Regions from separate parts of the Exiguobacterium sp. BMC-KP genome, predicted to be linked through region 1. Evidence: riboswitches for the same ligand, from Rfam matches in the RefSeq annotation. Region 1 holds a riboswitch; each other region holds the start of a gene.
What was found. Region 1 has a riboswitch for lysine ahead of ADM98_RS04235 (amino acid permease). Riboswitches for the same ligand answer to the same signal wherever they lie in the genome.
Positions count from the first base shown of each region.

Region 2: linked by a shared signal. The riboswitch ahead of ADM98_RS01960 (Na+/H+ antiporter NhaC family protein) and the one ahead of ADM98_RS04235 (amino acid permease) in region 1 are both predicted to bind lysine.
Region 3: linked by a shared signal. The riboswitch ahead of ADM98_RS03730 (aspartate kinase) and the one ahead of ADM98_RS04235 (amino acid permease) in region 1 are both predicted to bind lysine.

Region 1 covers NZ_LGIW01000014.1:52,814-57,957, forward strand. Annotated here, with positions in the region: gene ADM98_RS04215 (HlyD family secretion protein) at 1-213, opposite strand, end outside; gene ADM98_RS04220 (TetR/AcrR family transcriptional regulator) at 406-1,011, shown strand; gene ADM98_RS04225 (diguanylate cyclase) at 1,060-2,151, opposite strand; gene ADM98_RS04230 (MarR family winged helix-turn-helix transcriptional regulator) at 2,288-2,743, opposite strand; lysine riboswitch at 2,907-3,095, shown strand; gene ADM98_RS04235 (amino acid permease) at 3,227-4,708, shown strand; gene ADM98_RS04240 (hypothetical protein) at 4,789-4,971, shown strand; gene msrA (peptide-methionine (S)-S-oxide reductase MsrA) at 5,041-5,144, shown strand, end outside.
Region 2 covers NZ_LGIW01000012.1:80,698-85,841, forward strand. Annotated here, with positions in the region: gene htpG (molecular chaperone HtpG) at 1-1,486, shown strand, start outside; gene ADM98_RS01960 (Na+/H+ antiporter NhaC family protein) at 1,553-3,136, opposite strand; lysine riboswitch at 3,248-3,426, opposite strand; gene ADM98_RS01965 (hypothetical protein) at 3,519-4,256, opposite strand; gene ADM98_RS01970 (heme oxygenase) at 4,379-4,702, opposite strand; gene ADM98_RS01975 (methyltransferase) at 4,792-5,144, shown strand, end outside.
Region 3 covers NZ_LGIW01000013.1:175,396-180,539, reverse strand. Annotated here, with positions in the region: gene ADM98_RS03740 (argininosuccinate synthase) at 1-1,180, shown strand, start outside; gene argH (argininosuccinate lyase) at 1,177-2,547, shown strand; lysine riboswitch at 2,618-2,795, shown strand; gene ADM98_RS03730 (aspartate kinase) at 2,908-4,107, shown strand; gene ADM98_RS03725 (aspartate-semialdehyde dehydrogenase) at 4,121-5,113, shown strand; gene dapA (4-hydroxy-tetrahydrodipicolinate synthase) at 5,131-5,144, shown strand, end outside.

The DNA.
Region 1 (5,144 bases):
ACCACTGTTGAGTGACTCGCCTGTTTTTGCTGACCAATCTGTCAATTTACCAGCGCTTGGGCTCGCAACCGTTATCATTTTACCATCGATTTTTGCATTGTCTGTTTTGACATAGCTTGTGGCTTGATCGTAATAGTAGTATCCGACGACACCGCCACCAATCAAGACGATGAGAGTGACAACATTGATGATTAATAATTTTTTCATACTCATGGGTGTGTTAGCATCCTTTCTTGTGTACAATCGATTCAAAAAAAGTACTCCTCTGGGGGGAGGAGTAATTAATATAGTTAATTATATGGATAGTTAGCTAACAAACAACCGACAATTTCCGACAAAATGTCGGAAAAATAGATGGTAACGGATTCATTTATGAAAAGATAATGAAAAAGGAGTGAAATGTGAATGAATGAGAGCCGTGATCCACGACCGAAACGGTCACGTGACCGTATTACAATGGAATTATTTCGTTTATTGAAGACGCATAGCTTCTCGAGTATCACGGTCAAGATGCTGACAGATGGGGCAGGGGTGAACCGTTCGACGTTTTACGCTCACTATACAGATAAATATGATTTGCTTGACCAAATCGTCGAGGAGCAAATGACGGCACTTGAAGGGGCGATTCGGATTACGGTTACAAGCACGGTTTTTCCGACAGTTGAACAGGTAAGTCGCTATTTTGCTCGTTTGTTCATTCACATCGAAGAAAACGAATTGTTTTATCAGACGATGCTCGTTCAAGGGCCGATTAAAACGTTCATCTCTCGTTTTCTCGATACGTTGAAAGAAAACTATCGTCTCGTGTTTCGGTCACAAGTCGCAGATGGGGCTACTTTCGTCGATCGAGATTTGTTGTTGAATTACGTCATTGGGGGACAGCTAGGATTATTGATTTCGTGGTTACGAAACGATCGTCCCTATTCAGCAGCATATATGGCGGAGCAATTAAGCCGAATGATTGTCTTCGGGACGGTTGAGAGTATCGGTTTTCCTAAGGAAACGGAATGAGTACGTAAAAAAAAAAAGACACTCCCATGTGAAAGTGTCTGATCCGTTTTAAGCCTGTCGGAATGCGAGTTCCTTCGTATAGATCGTACTTCGATTTCGTCCGCTTTCTTTTGAGTAATACAACGCTTTGTCTGCTTGCTGCAAAGCTTCAAGAGACGTATGTGAATCACTAGAATGCGCGATGCCTAGAGAAATCGTAATTTGCAAATCAGGAACATCTGCTGTTGGGAAAAGGTTACGTGCAACCGTCATCCGAGCCAGTTCTGCGATTTTTTGCGCTTCTTTAGCCGAAGTGCTCGGCAGAATGATTAAAAATTCTTCACCACCGTATCGTCCAACGAGATCGTCCGGACGTGTCAAGGAAGCGAGAGTCATACCAAGTTGGCGTAAGACATCATCACCTGCATCATGACCATATGTATCATTGACATGCTTGAAGAAATCGATATCAATCAAGACGAGCGAATAGCCTTGGTCGGTTGAACCGACAAGTGACAGTGAATCATCGAGACGACGACGATTGGCAAGTCCCGTCAAAGCATCTGTCATGGCAAGTTTCTGCTGGTACTGGATATTTTCGAAGTGACGGCGTAGTTCCGCTAGTAACCGGAAAGCAACGAATCCAGCTAGTAGATTAAAGAAGATATAGGCAATCGAGATCTTAATGAATGTTGACCATGTGTTGGTCAGCACATAAATTGCCGGTAAGGAGTATAGAATCCCTACTAGTACCATAAGCTGAAAATGGCGTCCGTTCACATGAAGGAAACGGCGAAGGATCCCGATCGTTAAAATAAACAGAGTCATGATTAACGTAGATAAATAAAAACCCTCCATTTGATCGACGGGTGTTAAAAAGTAACGTGTCCCGATGATCATTACACCTGCGACGATGGCGCTTGGGAAACCACCGAACAGCATGGCGATCGCGACGGGAACGATTCGTAAGTCAACTCGGGCGACATCAATTTGGATGCCATTGAACATTAATAACACTGCAATCAAACCACAGACAGCGCCTAATATGAGGCGTATGTTCCAGCTAGAATTCAGCGAAATGCGTGGTTGATTCCGAAATGGTAAGAACAAGAGAGTAATCGTTGTGAACAGTAGACAAAAGTTAATGATGAATTGATTCATGATGGACAACAAATCCTCCCAACTCCCCCAGCTAACAGATTTCCATATATATACTTCCAGTATACTCAACTAGATAACGGCTAGACAGAGGGAAATCTTTAGATAAAATAGAAAAAACGGTAGAAAATCTACCGTTTTATGATGATGAAGTAAGTGTATCTTCATCCATCGTCAATAAAATTTTATCAAAGACACGAATCATTGTTTCGAGTTCTTCTTCCGTCAATGTCCCGAAGCGATCTTGCAAATAGTTTCTGCGGACGATTTCGAGATCCCGAAATGCACGTTCTCCGTCATCCGTCAAAGCGAGGACGATTGAACGACGATCTTCCGTTGAACGTGTCCGTGTGACGTATCCTTGTTTATACAGCTTATCCGTCAAAGCAGTGACTTGACTCGTCGCGAGCTCAAATTGTTCCGCGAGAAGCGTCGGGCGCTGAGGACCATTTTCCGAAAGGCTCCGTAAGATGAAAAATTCACTTCGGGTCGCTGTTCCTTCAAATAGTCGGTTAAGTTCACGTCGCAGGGTACGAAGAATGACACGCATTTGTTCCTCGAGTCGGTAAGTTAGCAAATCACGTTCCTGTGGCATGCAAGCAGCATCCTTTCTCTCAGTGGACTTCTACCATTTAGTGTACTAAACATATCGGATTTTTACCATCGACTACCCGATATTCGAAAAAGGCAATTGACAATTTCGTGGCGATTTGTGTAATATGACGTAGTACTATCAATTAAATCAGTTCTCACTCAACCAGTGGGATGGAGGTTGCAGTTCTTAAGAGTACGGTTACGGATGTCGTCAAGCGACAAATGAGGTGACCTGAAAGGAAGAATTGCCGAAATCAATCATCGCTTTGAAGATGATCGATTGGGATTAGATCGAACAGGTCTAATACTGTCACAAGTCGGGTATCACTTACTTGTGGAGAGCTATCTTTCACGACGGTAGAATGAGGCGCATCCATTTTATTATGTTGCGTTCTCATCTTCCATCTGGAAGATGAGGGCGCTTTTTGTTTTTTTCATTCAAAAAGTGTCCTCTCAAAAATCTATACAGAGAGAAGCGAACGAAATGAACAATTTAGATGTTAACAAAACAACAGATTCAACAGCAGAAGGTTTAAAACGTGGATTACAAGCTCGTCATATGTCGATGATTGCTATCGGCGGAGCTATCGGAACAGGACTCTTCATTGCGTCTGGGGCTTCCGTTGCCGCAGCCGGACCAGGTGGTGCGCTCCTGTCTTACGCTATCGTCGGTCTGATGGTCTACTTCTTAATGACAAGTCTTGGTGAAATGGCGGCTTACATGCCGGTTGCTGGGTCCTTCTCGACATACGGAACAAAATTCGTCGATCCATCATTTGGCTTTGCGCTAGGCTGGAACTATTGGTACAACTGGGCAGTTACGATCGCAGTCGAACTCGTTGCTGCACAAATCGTCATGACGTATTGGTTCCCAGACGTTCCTGGTTTTTACTTCAGTGCATTGTTCCTCTTACTGATGATCGGTCTGAACTTCTTCTCCGTTAAAGGATTTGGAGAAGCGGAATATTGGTTCGCGATGATCAAAGTCGTTACCGTCATCGTGTTCTTAGTTGTTGGTGTTGCAATGATTTTCGGTGTCTTTACATCAGAACCACCAGTCGGCTTTAAAAACTTTGCCCTTGGTGATGCACCGTTCGTCGGTGGGATTCCTGCCGTCATCGGAATCATCCTTGTTGCTGGATTCAGTTTCCAAGGAACGGAGCTCGTCGGCATCGCAGCGGGTGAATCAGAAGATCCGAAAAAGAATGTTCCAAAAGCAGTTAAACAAGTTTTCTGGCGTATTTTGCTTTTCTACGTCTTCGCGATTTTCGTCATTGGGATGCTCATTCCGTATACGAGTCCGAACTTGGTTTCAAATGATATCACCGACGTAGCGGTCAGTCCGTTTACGCTCGTCTTTGAAAAAGCAGGTCTTGCTTTCTCAGCAGCACTCATGAACGCCGTCATTTTGACGTCTGTCTTATCTGCCGGAAACTCAGGGATGTATGCTTCGACACGTATGCTTTACACGCTTGCGCGTCAAGGTGATGCACCGAAGTTGTTCGCGAAAGTCTCGAAAAACGGTGTACCACGTAATGCGTTGCTTGCAACAGGTGCCATCGGTGCGCTCTGTTTCTTGACGTCGATGTTTGGTGGCCAAGTTTACTTGTGGTTACTCAATGCTTCCGGGATGACAGGCTTCATCGCATGGCTCGGGATTGCGATCAGTCACTATCGTTTCCGTAAAGGGTTCATTGCACAAGGGCACTCGTTAAAAGACTTGCCGTATGTTGCACCAGCGTTCCCATTCGGTCCGTTGTTCGCATTCGGTCTTTGTTTCCTTGTCATCGTCGGTCAAAACTACGCAGCATTCCTTGCTGATCAGATTGATTGGGTCGGGATTGCCGCGACGTATGTCGGAATTCCATTATTCCTTGCTTTCTGGTTAGGACATAAATTCAAAAATCGGACGTCCGTCGTTCGTTACGAAGAGATGGACTTCCCAGAACATCCACGCCAATCGTAATCAGTGAGCCACCTTCAAATGAAGGTGGCTTTTTAGATGTCGCTTCAAGTAAGATGAAAGAAAAATAGGAGGCGATCTTCGTGAATTATTGGTACCACTTTAAGCGTGCCTTTTTACCGATCGCGTTATTGCTTGTGACGCTTGCCCTGTATCAAATGATCTATCGTTTAAATAACATCTGGTATTCGCTTGGAGGACTTCTCCTTGTCTTCGCAGCAATCTATTTCGTCATGCGTCGTCTAAAAGCGAATCCAGAAGACTGAATGAGCAGGAAAGTCGAGTCCATGCTCTGAACGCGGTAAAATAGACATATACAGAGGAGGGGAAGATAGATGGCAAAAGCAATATTTGCAGGTGGTTGTTTCTGGTGCATGGTCAAGCCATTTCATAAATACGATGGTGTCGAGCAGGTCATTTCAGGATATACCGGTGGTCA
Region 2 (5,144 bases), on a different contig from region 1:
CATGGTCGCAGACGTCGTCACTGTCGTTACGAAACCATTCGGTAATGCAGTCGCTTATAAATGGGAATCGCGTGGTGTCGAAGGCTATACGATCGAGGAAGTCGACAAAGAAACCGTCGGAACGGAGATTACGCTCCACATCAAGGCGAATGAGGACGAAGAATCGTATGACGAATACCTCGAGACGTATCGTCTGCGCAGCATCATCAAGAAATACTCCGATTTCATTCGCTATCCAATCGAGATGAAGGAACTCGAACGTCAGCCAATCGAAGGCAGTGACGAGACGGAAGATGTCGAAGTCGTCAAGACAATCAACAGCATGGTACCGATCTGGCGGAAGAACAAACGGGAATTGACAGACGAGGACTATACGAACTTCTACCAAGAGAAACGGTATGGTTTCGACAAACCGGCAAAACACATTCATATCAGTGTCGATGGTGCCGTTCGTTATCAATCAATCTTATTCATTCCAGAGCAGGCGCCGTACGATTATTATTCGAAGGAATTTGAAAAAGGCCTCGAGCTTTACGCGAACGGTGTCTTGATCATGGAAAAATGTAGCGACTTGCTGCCGGACCATTTCAGTTTCGTCAAAGGAATGGTCGACTCGGAGGACTTATCGCTCAACATCTCGCGTGAACTTCTACAACACGATCGTCAATTGAAGCTGATCGCGAAAAATATCCAAAGTAAGATTAAGACACAACTTGAAGCCCTTCTGCGCGAAGATCGCGCGAAGTACGAAACGTTCTATCAAGCGTTCGGACGTCAGCTGAAGTTCGGTATGTATAATGATTATGGCATGCACAAAGAACAAGTGCAGGACCTCATCCTCTTCTACTCAGCGAAGGAGAAGAAGTTGATCACGCTTGCGGAATACGTCGCAGCGATGCCGGAAGATCAAGCGCATATCTACTATGCGGCTGGTGAGAGTACGAATCGTTTAGATAAGTTACCGCAATCCGAGCTCGTTCGTGATAAAGGGTACGACATCTTGTACTTCACGGAAGAGATCGATGAGTTCGCGATCCAGATGCTCGTGACGTACAACGAGAAGACGTTCAAGTCGGTCACGAGTAGCGACTTAGGGATTGAAGCAGAAGAAGCAGAGACGACGGACGCACAAGCGGAGATGTTCCAAGCGATGCAGGAAGTGCTAAGTGGACAAGTCAAGGAAGTCAAAGCATCGACGCGTCTAAAATCTCATCCCGTCTGTTTTGCGACAGACGGCGCCGTCTCGATCGAGATGGAGAAAATCCTTAAGGCAATGCCGAATAACGAAGGAGTAGAGGCGGTCAAGATTCTCGAATTGAACCCGTCACACGCAGTGTTCCAATCCCTTGAAACAGCGTATCAAAACGATCGTTCGAAATTCGAACACTATACAAAATTAATGTATCAGCAAGCGTTGCTTGTTGAAGGACTTCCGCTTGAAGACCCAGTAGCGTTCGCAAATGATGTGTGTTTATTGATGGTGTGAAACGAATGAGTATAAGAAAAGGCATTGGATGCGCGCATCCAATGCCTTTTTTCGTACAGTGTTACATTAATCCGTCTGTAAATCCGAAGCGGTTTCTCCTTTTTTCGAGAGAACGTTTAAGACGACGACGAAGAGTGCGAATGTGACAAGAGCTCCGATGAAACCGAAGACCGAAGACTCCGTGAAACCGATGACTAAATAACCAACAGCGGCAGTAACTGCACCGACTAGCGCATACGGTAACTGTGTCGTGACATGATCGATATGATGGGATCCAGCCCCAGTCGAACTGAGAATTGTCGTATCAGAAATCGGTGAACAATGGTCACCGAAGACAGATCCGGCAAGAACAGCAGCAAGCGTCGGTAACAAGAGAGAAGCGTCGACCGCCATGACGAGATCCGCACCGATTGGCAACATGATCCCGAATGTGCCCCAACTTGTTCCTGTCGAGAATGCCATCAAGCCGGCAATTAAGAATAATAAGAACGGCAAGTACGAAGCAGAAATCGAGTTGCTAACGAAACTTGCGAGATAGTCACCTGTTTTCATATCACCGATGACAGCGATGATCGTCCAAGCGAACAACAGGATGACGACTGCCGGCCACATCGAACGCATACCAGCAACGATGCTTGCACGGTAATCGCGTCCCGGAATCTTCCGTCCGATCAACATCAGGAAAGCAACGATTAAACTAATGACAACACCAGCGACGAGTGAACGTGTGACATCTGTTGCTTCAAACGCGCCGATCAAAGTGAACGGGCGATTGTCGGCTGCAAGTGCCTGAGCACCTGTTCCGAGTAACGCGCTGATCGTAGCTATGACGAGAACAACGATTGGAACGACGAGATCCCGAACTTTTCCGTTCGTGTGTTCCTTGACCTCTTTTGCCATCCCCATCGGTGTGCCTTTTGAGGCATCGAAGAGTTCACCTTTTGCAGCACGGCGTTCGTGTTGTTTCATCGGTCCGACAGAGATGCCAGAGTAAGCGATGTAAAGTGTTAACAGAAGAGCAAAGATTGCATAGAAGTTCATTGGAACGATCATCATGAAGGCGCTAAACGCCGAGTAATCCGTAATCGAGTGCGTCGTTAAGATACCAGCAATGATGGAGATGATAAATGCTCCCCAGCTTGAAAGCGGACTGATGACACAGACAGGTGCAGCCGTTGAGTCAATCAAATAGGCAAGTTTTGCACGTGATACACCACGACGATCCGTAAGCGGACGACTGACGTTTCCGACGGCGAGACTATTGAAGTAGTCATCGATGAAGATCAAAATTCCGAGGCCGAATGCGACCAAACGAGCACCACGTGCCGTTTTGACGTGCGTTGCTGCCCATTCTCCGAAAGCTCGTGCACCACCTGACGTTTGGATCAACGTCGAAAGGACACCAAGCAATAACAAGAAGACAAGCAATAAGACGTTCCATTCGTTCAAGGCACCATCTGCCCAAAATAGGCTGAAGATGTTCTTACCAAGATAGGTCACCGTATCGATCGGGTTAAAACGGTGGAGTAGTAGGGCACCGACGAGAATGCCGACACCTAGCGAAAGAACGACCTTGCGCGTAAAGATTGCCAACAAGATAGCTAATAAAGCAGGTACAAGGGCGATGATGGAATCTGAATAGTTGACCATAAAAAATATCCTCCTCTTTAATAAATAACTTAAAGATGAGACCCCGCGGCATAAAAAAAGCAAGGGCACCGGCAACAAAGCCGACACCCTCGCTGGATGCGTCTTTCTTAGCCGAATTGGAGCGCTCCATACAACTGCTATGTATGGCAATCGATCGGGTGTTTCCCGAATCGACCAACGACGATATGTTGGACACATATTATCATTTCGGCGATGTCACCTTTCCTGTAGTCGTCTTCGTTGTCATCCTCGGACCAAGTACTGATTGAAATCGCGCCTCTACCTCATCGATAGAATAGTCATATTCTGTTCTTATGGACACTTTATCATGTATTTCAGAAGCGATTCAACCATATATTCTGATAATTTAAGATAAAGTTATTTATTCGGCAAAATGTTGAATAAGCTGTTTCATTAAGTACGGTTGATTCTCTTCAAACTGTTTTTTTCGATGACCGTTTGCACCAGAGGGATGAGGGAAGCCGGAAAGAAGCTGATGCTGTTCAATTCGTCCGTCATGAATCAAGCTACGAATTTGTGCTTCGACGACACGACCGAGCGGAATCAACAGCGCTGATTCATGTAATTGATTGATCTCAGCAACGAAATGTTCCTCTGCATAGTGTCTCAACAAAGGACTACGATTGATTTTCGGTTGATGCCCTGAATAATTTTTTTCTCGATAAAAGACGGGTTGTTTTAATAACGACGTCGGATGCAGTAATTGCTGATGTTGATGAAATAAGGTAGCCGTCGTCTCGATTCCGAGTAATGCTGGAAGTTCGAGTGTATCAAGCATTTGGACGAGGTTGCGTCGCATCGTTCCAGCAAAGCTTGCCGTATATTTGACGAGGCGTGCCGTCTCTTCCAATGAAACGCTATGATGAAGTACATCCGTCGCTTCTTCGAAAGCGATTCGCATCTGTTCAAATCCTGGTGTGATCCCGATGATGACGACTTTTGCTTTGGTATTGACGTACTCACCAATCGGAGAATAATAAACGGTCAGTTCGTTCTCCTGTTGCAATAAAAAGGCATCCGTCCATAATTCATCACGTCGTAATGTACGGTCGTCAGGTAAGGCACGAATAGCATGTTCAAATATAGTTAACGAATTCATGTAAGATCCTCTCTCTCTGTAATGGCATTATGATAACAAATAATACCATTTGAGACAATTAAACCCTTTCTCTTTTTTTTATACAGGTACATAAAAAGGACTCATATCGAGTCCTTCTTGGTTTATTGCGCGCGTTCTTTTACGGAAGCGACTTCATAAGTCAGAATTTCGCTGCCGAGCATCGGAGATTCTCCAGCTTCACTACTCGCAGGTCGACTATGTGACGCTTTGAAATCGTCACTCTCCCGCCACGCTTGAAAACTCTTCATGTCTTCCCAGTACATGTTGACGTTCATCTCATCATGCTCTTCGATGTTTTGTGTCAATAAGACTTCGACACGGATGAAACCATCCATCGTATCGAGTCCACTTGGACGTGTAAAACGAGGAGCGAGGGCAGCAGCCATCCCTTTTTTGACTTTAATCCGGTTCGTAACGACGATCATCATAAAATCCCCTTTCAAAAAACGAGTAACGTACTTCTTCAGTATAGTACGATGAGGGAAAGAATGCCGGAAAGAAGGAACAAAATACAATGAATGAGCAAGAATACGATCAACAATTACGAATCGAGACGATCGAGATGCAACACCTTTATGGTGTATTTAGTCACTACAATCGCTATGAACCAACGCCTTATGCAGCACTAGACGAATTATGCGAAACCTATCTGTTTCAAAAACAAGACACTGTCATTGATTTTGGTTGCGGAAAAGGACGATTGAACTTTTACTTACACGATCGTTTTGACTGCTCCGTCATCGGAATCGAGATGAATGGACAATTTTACGAAGATGCGCTCCGGAACATGGCGAATTACGAAAGTCGACGTAAGCGACGTTCGGGAAGTTTACGATTTGAACAGGCGTATGCCGAACAATACGTCAT
Region 3 (5,144 bases), on a different contig from region 1:
GTACTCTGGGGGACTCGATACATCGGTAGCCATCAAATGGTTGAGCAAGGACTATGACGTCATTGCATTATGTATGGATGTCGGTGAAGGAAAAGATTTAACCGTTATCAAGGAAAAGGCACTTCTCGTCGGTGCGATTGAATCGATCGTTCTCGATGTGAAAGAAGAATTTGCAAAAGATTTCGTCTTACCAGCCCTTCAATATGGTGCGCATTATGAAAATGCCTATCCGTTGATTTCAGCGCTTTCGCGTCCGTTGATCGCAGAAAAGCTCGTCGAAGTCGCGCATGAATATGGTGCAACGGCTGTCGCACACGGATGTACCGGAAAAGGGAACGACCAAGTCCGGTTCGAAGTTTCGGTCGCAGCACTTGATCCATCACTCGAAGTCATCGCACCAGTTCGGGAGTGGAAGTGGTCACGGGAAGAAGAGATCGCCTATGCGAAAGAAAACAATGTGCCGATTCCAATCAACCTTGACAGCCCATACTCGATTGATATGAATCTTTGGGGACGGAGTAATGAATGTGGCGTCCTAGAAAACCCTTGGACAGAACCACCGCAAGACGCTTACGCGTTGACGGTAGCACCACAAGACGCTCCAGATCAGGCGGAAGAAGTCATCATCGGCTTCGAAGCAGGAGTTCCAGTCTCCATTAACGGCACGACGTACCCACTCGCGAAACTGATCACGGAACTGAACATCATCGCTGGAGCGCACGGTGTCGGACGGATTGACCACGTCGAGAACCGTCTCGTTGGTATCAAATCACGTGAAGTGTACGAGTGCCCTGGCGCAACTGTTCTACTGAAAGCACATGCCGCACTCGAGACGATCACATTGACGAAAGACGTCGCGCATTTTAAACCGTTGCTCAGCAAACAATATGCAGAAACGATTTACAACGGTCTCTTCCACGCTCCATTGACGAAAGGTCTGAAAGCGTTCTTGACAGCAACACAGCAGGACGTCACAGGAGAAGTTCGGGTCAAGTTGTTCAAAGGAAATGCAACCGTGACAGGTCGTCAGTCTGCGGTCTCACTTTATGATGAGAAGCTTGCCACGTACACGAAAGAAGATGCGTTCGATCATGAAGCTGCAAAAGGATTCATCAAATTACACGGTCTTGCCGTTTCGACGCATGCGAGCGTTCATCGTCAGGCGGGTGTGACGAAATGACCAAACTCTGGGGTGGACGTTTTACGGAAAGTGCTTCCGCTCAAGCGGAAGCCTTCGGAGCATCGATCACGTTCGATCAAAAGTTAGCGAGTGTCGACTTGAAAGGGAGTCTTGCTCACGCGCAGATGTTATTTGAACAAGGAATCCTCGCTCAAGACGAATGGACGCAAATCGAGCAAGGATTAAAGCAACTGGAAGCGACAGTAGCGGATCATGTGTATACGCTAGCGGATGAAGACATTCACATGAATCTTGAGCGTCTATTGACGGAACAGATTGGTCCAGTCGCAGGCAAACTGCACACGGCACGGAGTCGAAACGACCAGGTCGCGACCGATTTGCATTTATGGATGGAGCAACATGTCGAAGCATTGACGACGGCATTACGTGAGCTTCAATTGGTCATCACGGAACAAGCTGAGCAACATATTGAGACGGTCATGCCGGGCTATACCCATTTGCAACGGGCGCAACCGATCTCTCTTGCCCATCACTTGCTTGCGTACTTCTGGATGTTTGAACGGGACGTCGAACGGTTGACGGACAACCAAAAACGGATTCGGAAATCACCGCTTGGAGCAGGAGCGCTCGCTGGGACGACATTTCCGATTGATCGTTTCCGGTCTGCGGAGTTGCTCGGGTTTGAGTCGATCTATCCGAACAGCCTCGATGCGGTCTCTGACCGGGACTTCGTCATCGAATACCTCGGGATCGCCTCGACCGTCATGATGCATCTATCTCGTTTTTGTGAAGAGATCATCATCTGGGCGTCGCAAGAATTCGGCTTCATCGAGTTGTCCGATGCCTTCTCGACAGGGTCGAGCATGATGCCACAAAAGAAAAATCCTGATTTCGCGGAATTGATTCGTGGGAAAACAGGGCGTGTCTATGGCAATCTAATGGGCTTCTTGACGACGATGAAGGCATTACCACTCGCTTACAACAAAGACATGCAAGAGGATAAGGAAGGGGTCTTCGATACAGCAGATACCGTCCTTCAGTCCGTTCAAATCTTCACCGGAATGATTGAATCTGCGACGTTTAAGACAGAAGCGCTCAAGAAGGCGACAATGCAAGATTTCTCGAATGCAACGGAACTCGCTGACTACCTTGTGACGAAAGGCATACCATTCCGGGAAGCGCATGAGATCGTGGGAAAAGCCGTCCTTTATTGTGTACAGAATGACTGTTTCCTAAAAGATTTGAACCTTGAGACGTATCAAACATTCCATCCTGATATCACAGACGACGTCTATCCGCTTCTCGATCCGGTTCAAGCAGTAGCGCGCCGGACTAGCTACGGCGGTACAGGGTTTGCTGCCGTTTCAGAGCAACTCGAACTCGCGAAACAACATCTTGCAAATTGACGAATTTTGAAAAAAATCAGCCAAATGACTGGATTTAACAAAAGATGTCTGCTATAACTGTAACTAACAACCGACAGATAGAGGCGCGGATGACATGAGTAGCATCATTCTTGAAGGCAAGCATGCCGAATGATGTGAAAGGGGAAGTCCGCCGAAGTGAACGAGAAGATGCTTACTCTTGTTTGCTGGTACAACGGTTAAGATCCGTTGTACTGCCGAAACCGATGTTTCGGAGCGCTATCTTACGTAAAAGAACGAATGACTTTGTCTTCGTTTGTCCGATCGTGATAACGACGGGCCGTAGGAACGCTCCTACCGGCCCGTCGTTTTTTTCTGTATCGGGACAAAGGAGATAGGATTGTGACAACTGTACTTAAATTTGGTGGAAGCTCGGTTGCGACTGTCGAACAGATTCAGTCTATTGCGAATTATTTGAAGAGTCGCGCAGCCGAAGGTGAAAAACTCGTCGTCGTCGTTTCGGCGATGGGCAAGATGACAGATTCTTTAATCGCTCAGGCGCAAGCCATTACGGATCGCCCCGAGCGGCGAGAACTCGATCGTCTGCTTGCCATCGGAGAAGAACAGACGATTTCATTACTCAGCATCGCCCTTAACTCGCTCGGCGTCAAAGCGTTATCGCAAACTGGCGCACAAGCAGGAATCAGCACGATGGGCGTGCATACGAAAAGTAAGATCAAACAGATCGATGGAGATCTGTTACGACAAAAACTCGAAACGTACGATGTTGTCATCGTTGCTGGGTTCCAAGGTGTCAACGAACTCGGTGACGTGACGACACTCGGACGAGGCGGATCGGATACGACGGCAGTTGCTCTTGCGGCAGTGCTCGATAAACGGTGCGAAATCTATACCGATGTCGACGGTGTCTACACGGCTGATCCACGAATCCATGCCGCGGCTCAGCCGATCCCCCACATCTCATATGACGAGATGATGGAGATGAGCGCCCTCGGGTCGAAGGTTATGGAAATGCGGAGTGTCGAGTTAGGAAAAAAATACGGCGTACACATCTTCGTCGGGAAAACACTTGAATCGAAAAGGGGAACATGGATCATGGAAGCGACGGAAACAATGGAACAAAAAGCGGTAACGAGTGTCAGCGTCACGAAGAACGTCTTGACGGTGTCAATCAAACACGTACCGCAAACAAATGCAGCAGTAGCTGATATCTTCGAACTGTTATCCAATCGCCACGTCAACATCGACATGATCAGTCAAACGACGTTCGACAGTGACATTTTCTTATCGTTCTCATGTCCACTCGATGAAGAAGAATTCCTCGATGAAGCCTTAAAAGACATCATGGATCGCTTTACGACAGTGAAGGTCGACCGCCATAACCAACACGCAAAATTATCTGTCGTCGGAATCGGGATGCGGGATGCAACAGGTGTTGCTTCGAAGTTGTTCGCAATTTTCCGAGCAGAGAACATTCCATTCTATCAAGTTACGACTTCAGAAATTAGTATCTCATACACGATTGCACAAGCAGACATTGAACGAACGGTTGCAGCGATTGCAAACGCGTTCGAGTTATAAGGAGGAGAACAGGATGTATCATGTAGCAGTCATTGGAGCAACCGGCGCGGTCGGTCAAAAAATGTTACAAGTACTAGCAGAACTGGACTTCCCGGTCAGCCGCTTATCCGCTTACGCTTCTGCTCGTTCAGCAGGGAGCACGGTACAGTACAAAGGAGAAGACATTACGATCCAAGCATTGACACCAAGTATCACGGAAGACGGGATCGACGTCGCGTTGTTCGCGGCGGGCGGGACGATCAGTGAGCAATATGCACCGTTATTAGCTGAAAACGGAACGCTCGTCGTCGATAACTCGAGTGCCTTCCGGATGCAGGAAACGATTCCACTCGTCGTACCAGAAGTTAATCCACAAGCGATTCAAGCAACGGACCGTTTGATCGCGAATCCGAACTGTTCGACGATTCAATCGGTCGTCGCATTAGCGCCGCTCCAGTCACTGGGATTCGAGCGTGTTAACTATACGACGTACCAGGCTGTATCTGGTTCAGGTCAAAAAGGGATCGAGGACTTGGCACGCGGGGCACGCGGAGAAGAACCCGTCAATTATCCGCACCCGATTCACGATAACATCTTGCCGCATATCGATGTGTTCCTAGAAAACGGTTATACGAAAGAAGAGCAGAAGATGATTGACGAAACACGGAAAATCTTCAATCTTCCAGCATTACCGGTCAGTGCGACGTGTGTTCGTGTTCCAGTCACGAATTCTCACTCGGTTGCGATTAACGTTACGTTTACGCAACCGACGACGGTTGAAGCCATCCGTGAAGCGTTAGAAGGTGCACCAGGCGTCGTCCTCGTTGATGATGTCGCAAACACGCGTTACCCGATGCCACTCGATGCAAGTGGAACGGACGATGTCTACGTCGGACGGATTCGACAAGATGATAGTCTTGCGAACACATTCCATCTCTGGTGTGTGGCTGACAACATCCGAAAAGGTGCTGCGTCAAATGCCGTGCAAGTCGCACGTCAAGCGATCGAACAGTCGATTCATTCATAACAAAGGAGGAGTTCTTCATGTTCAAAGGAGC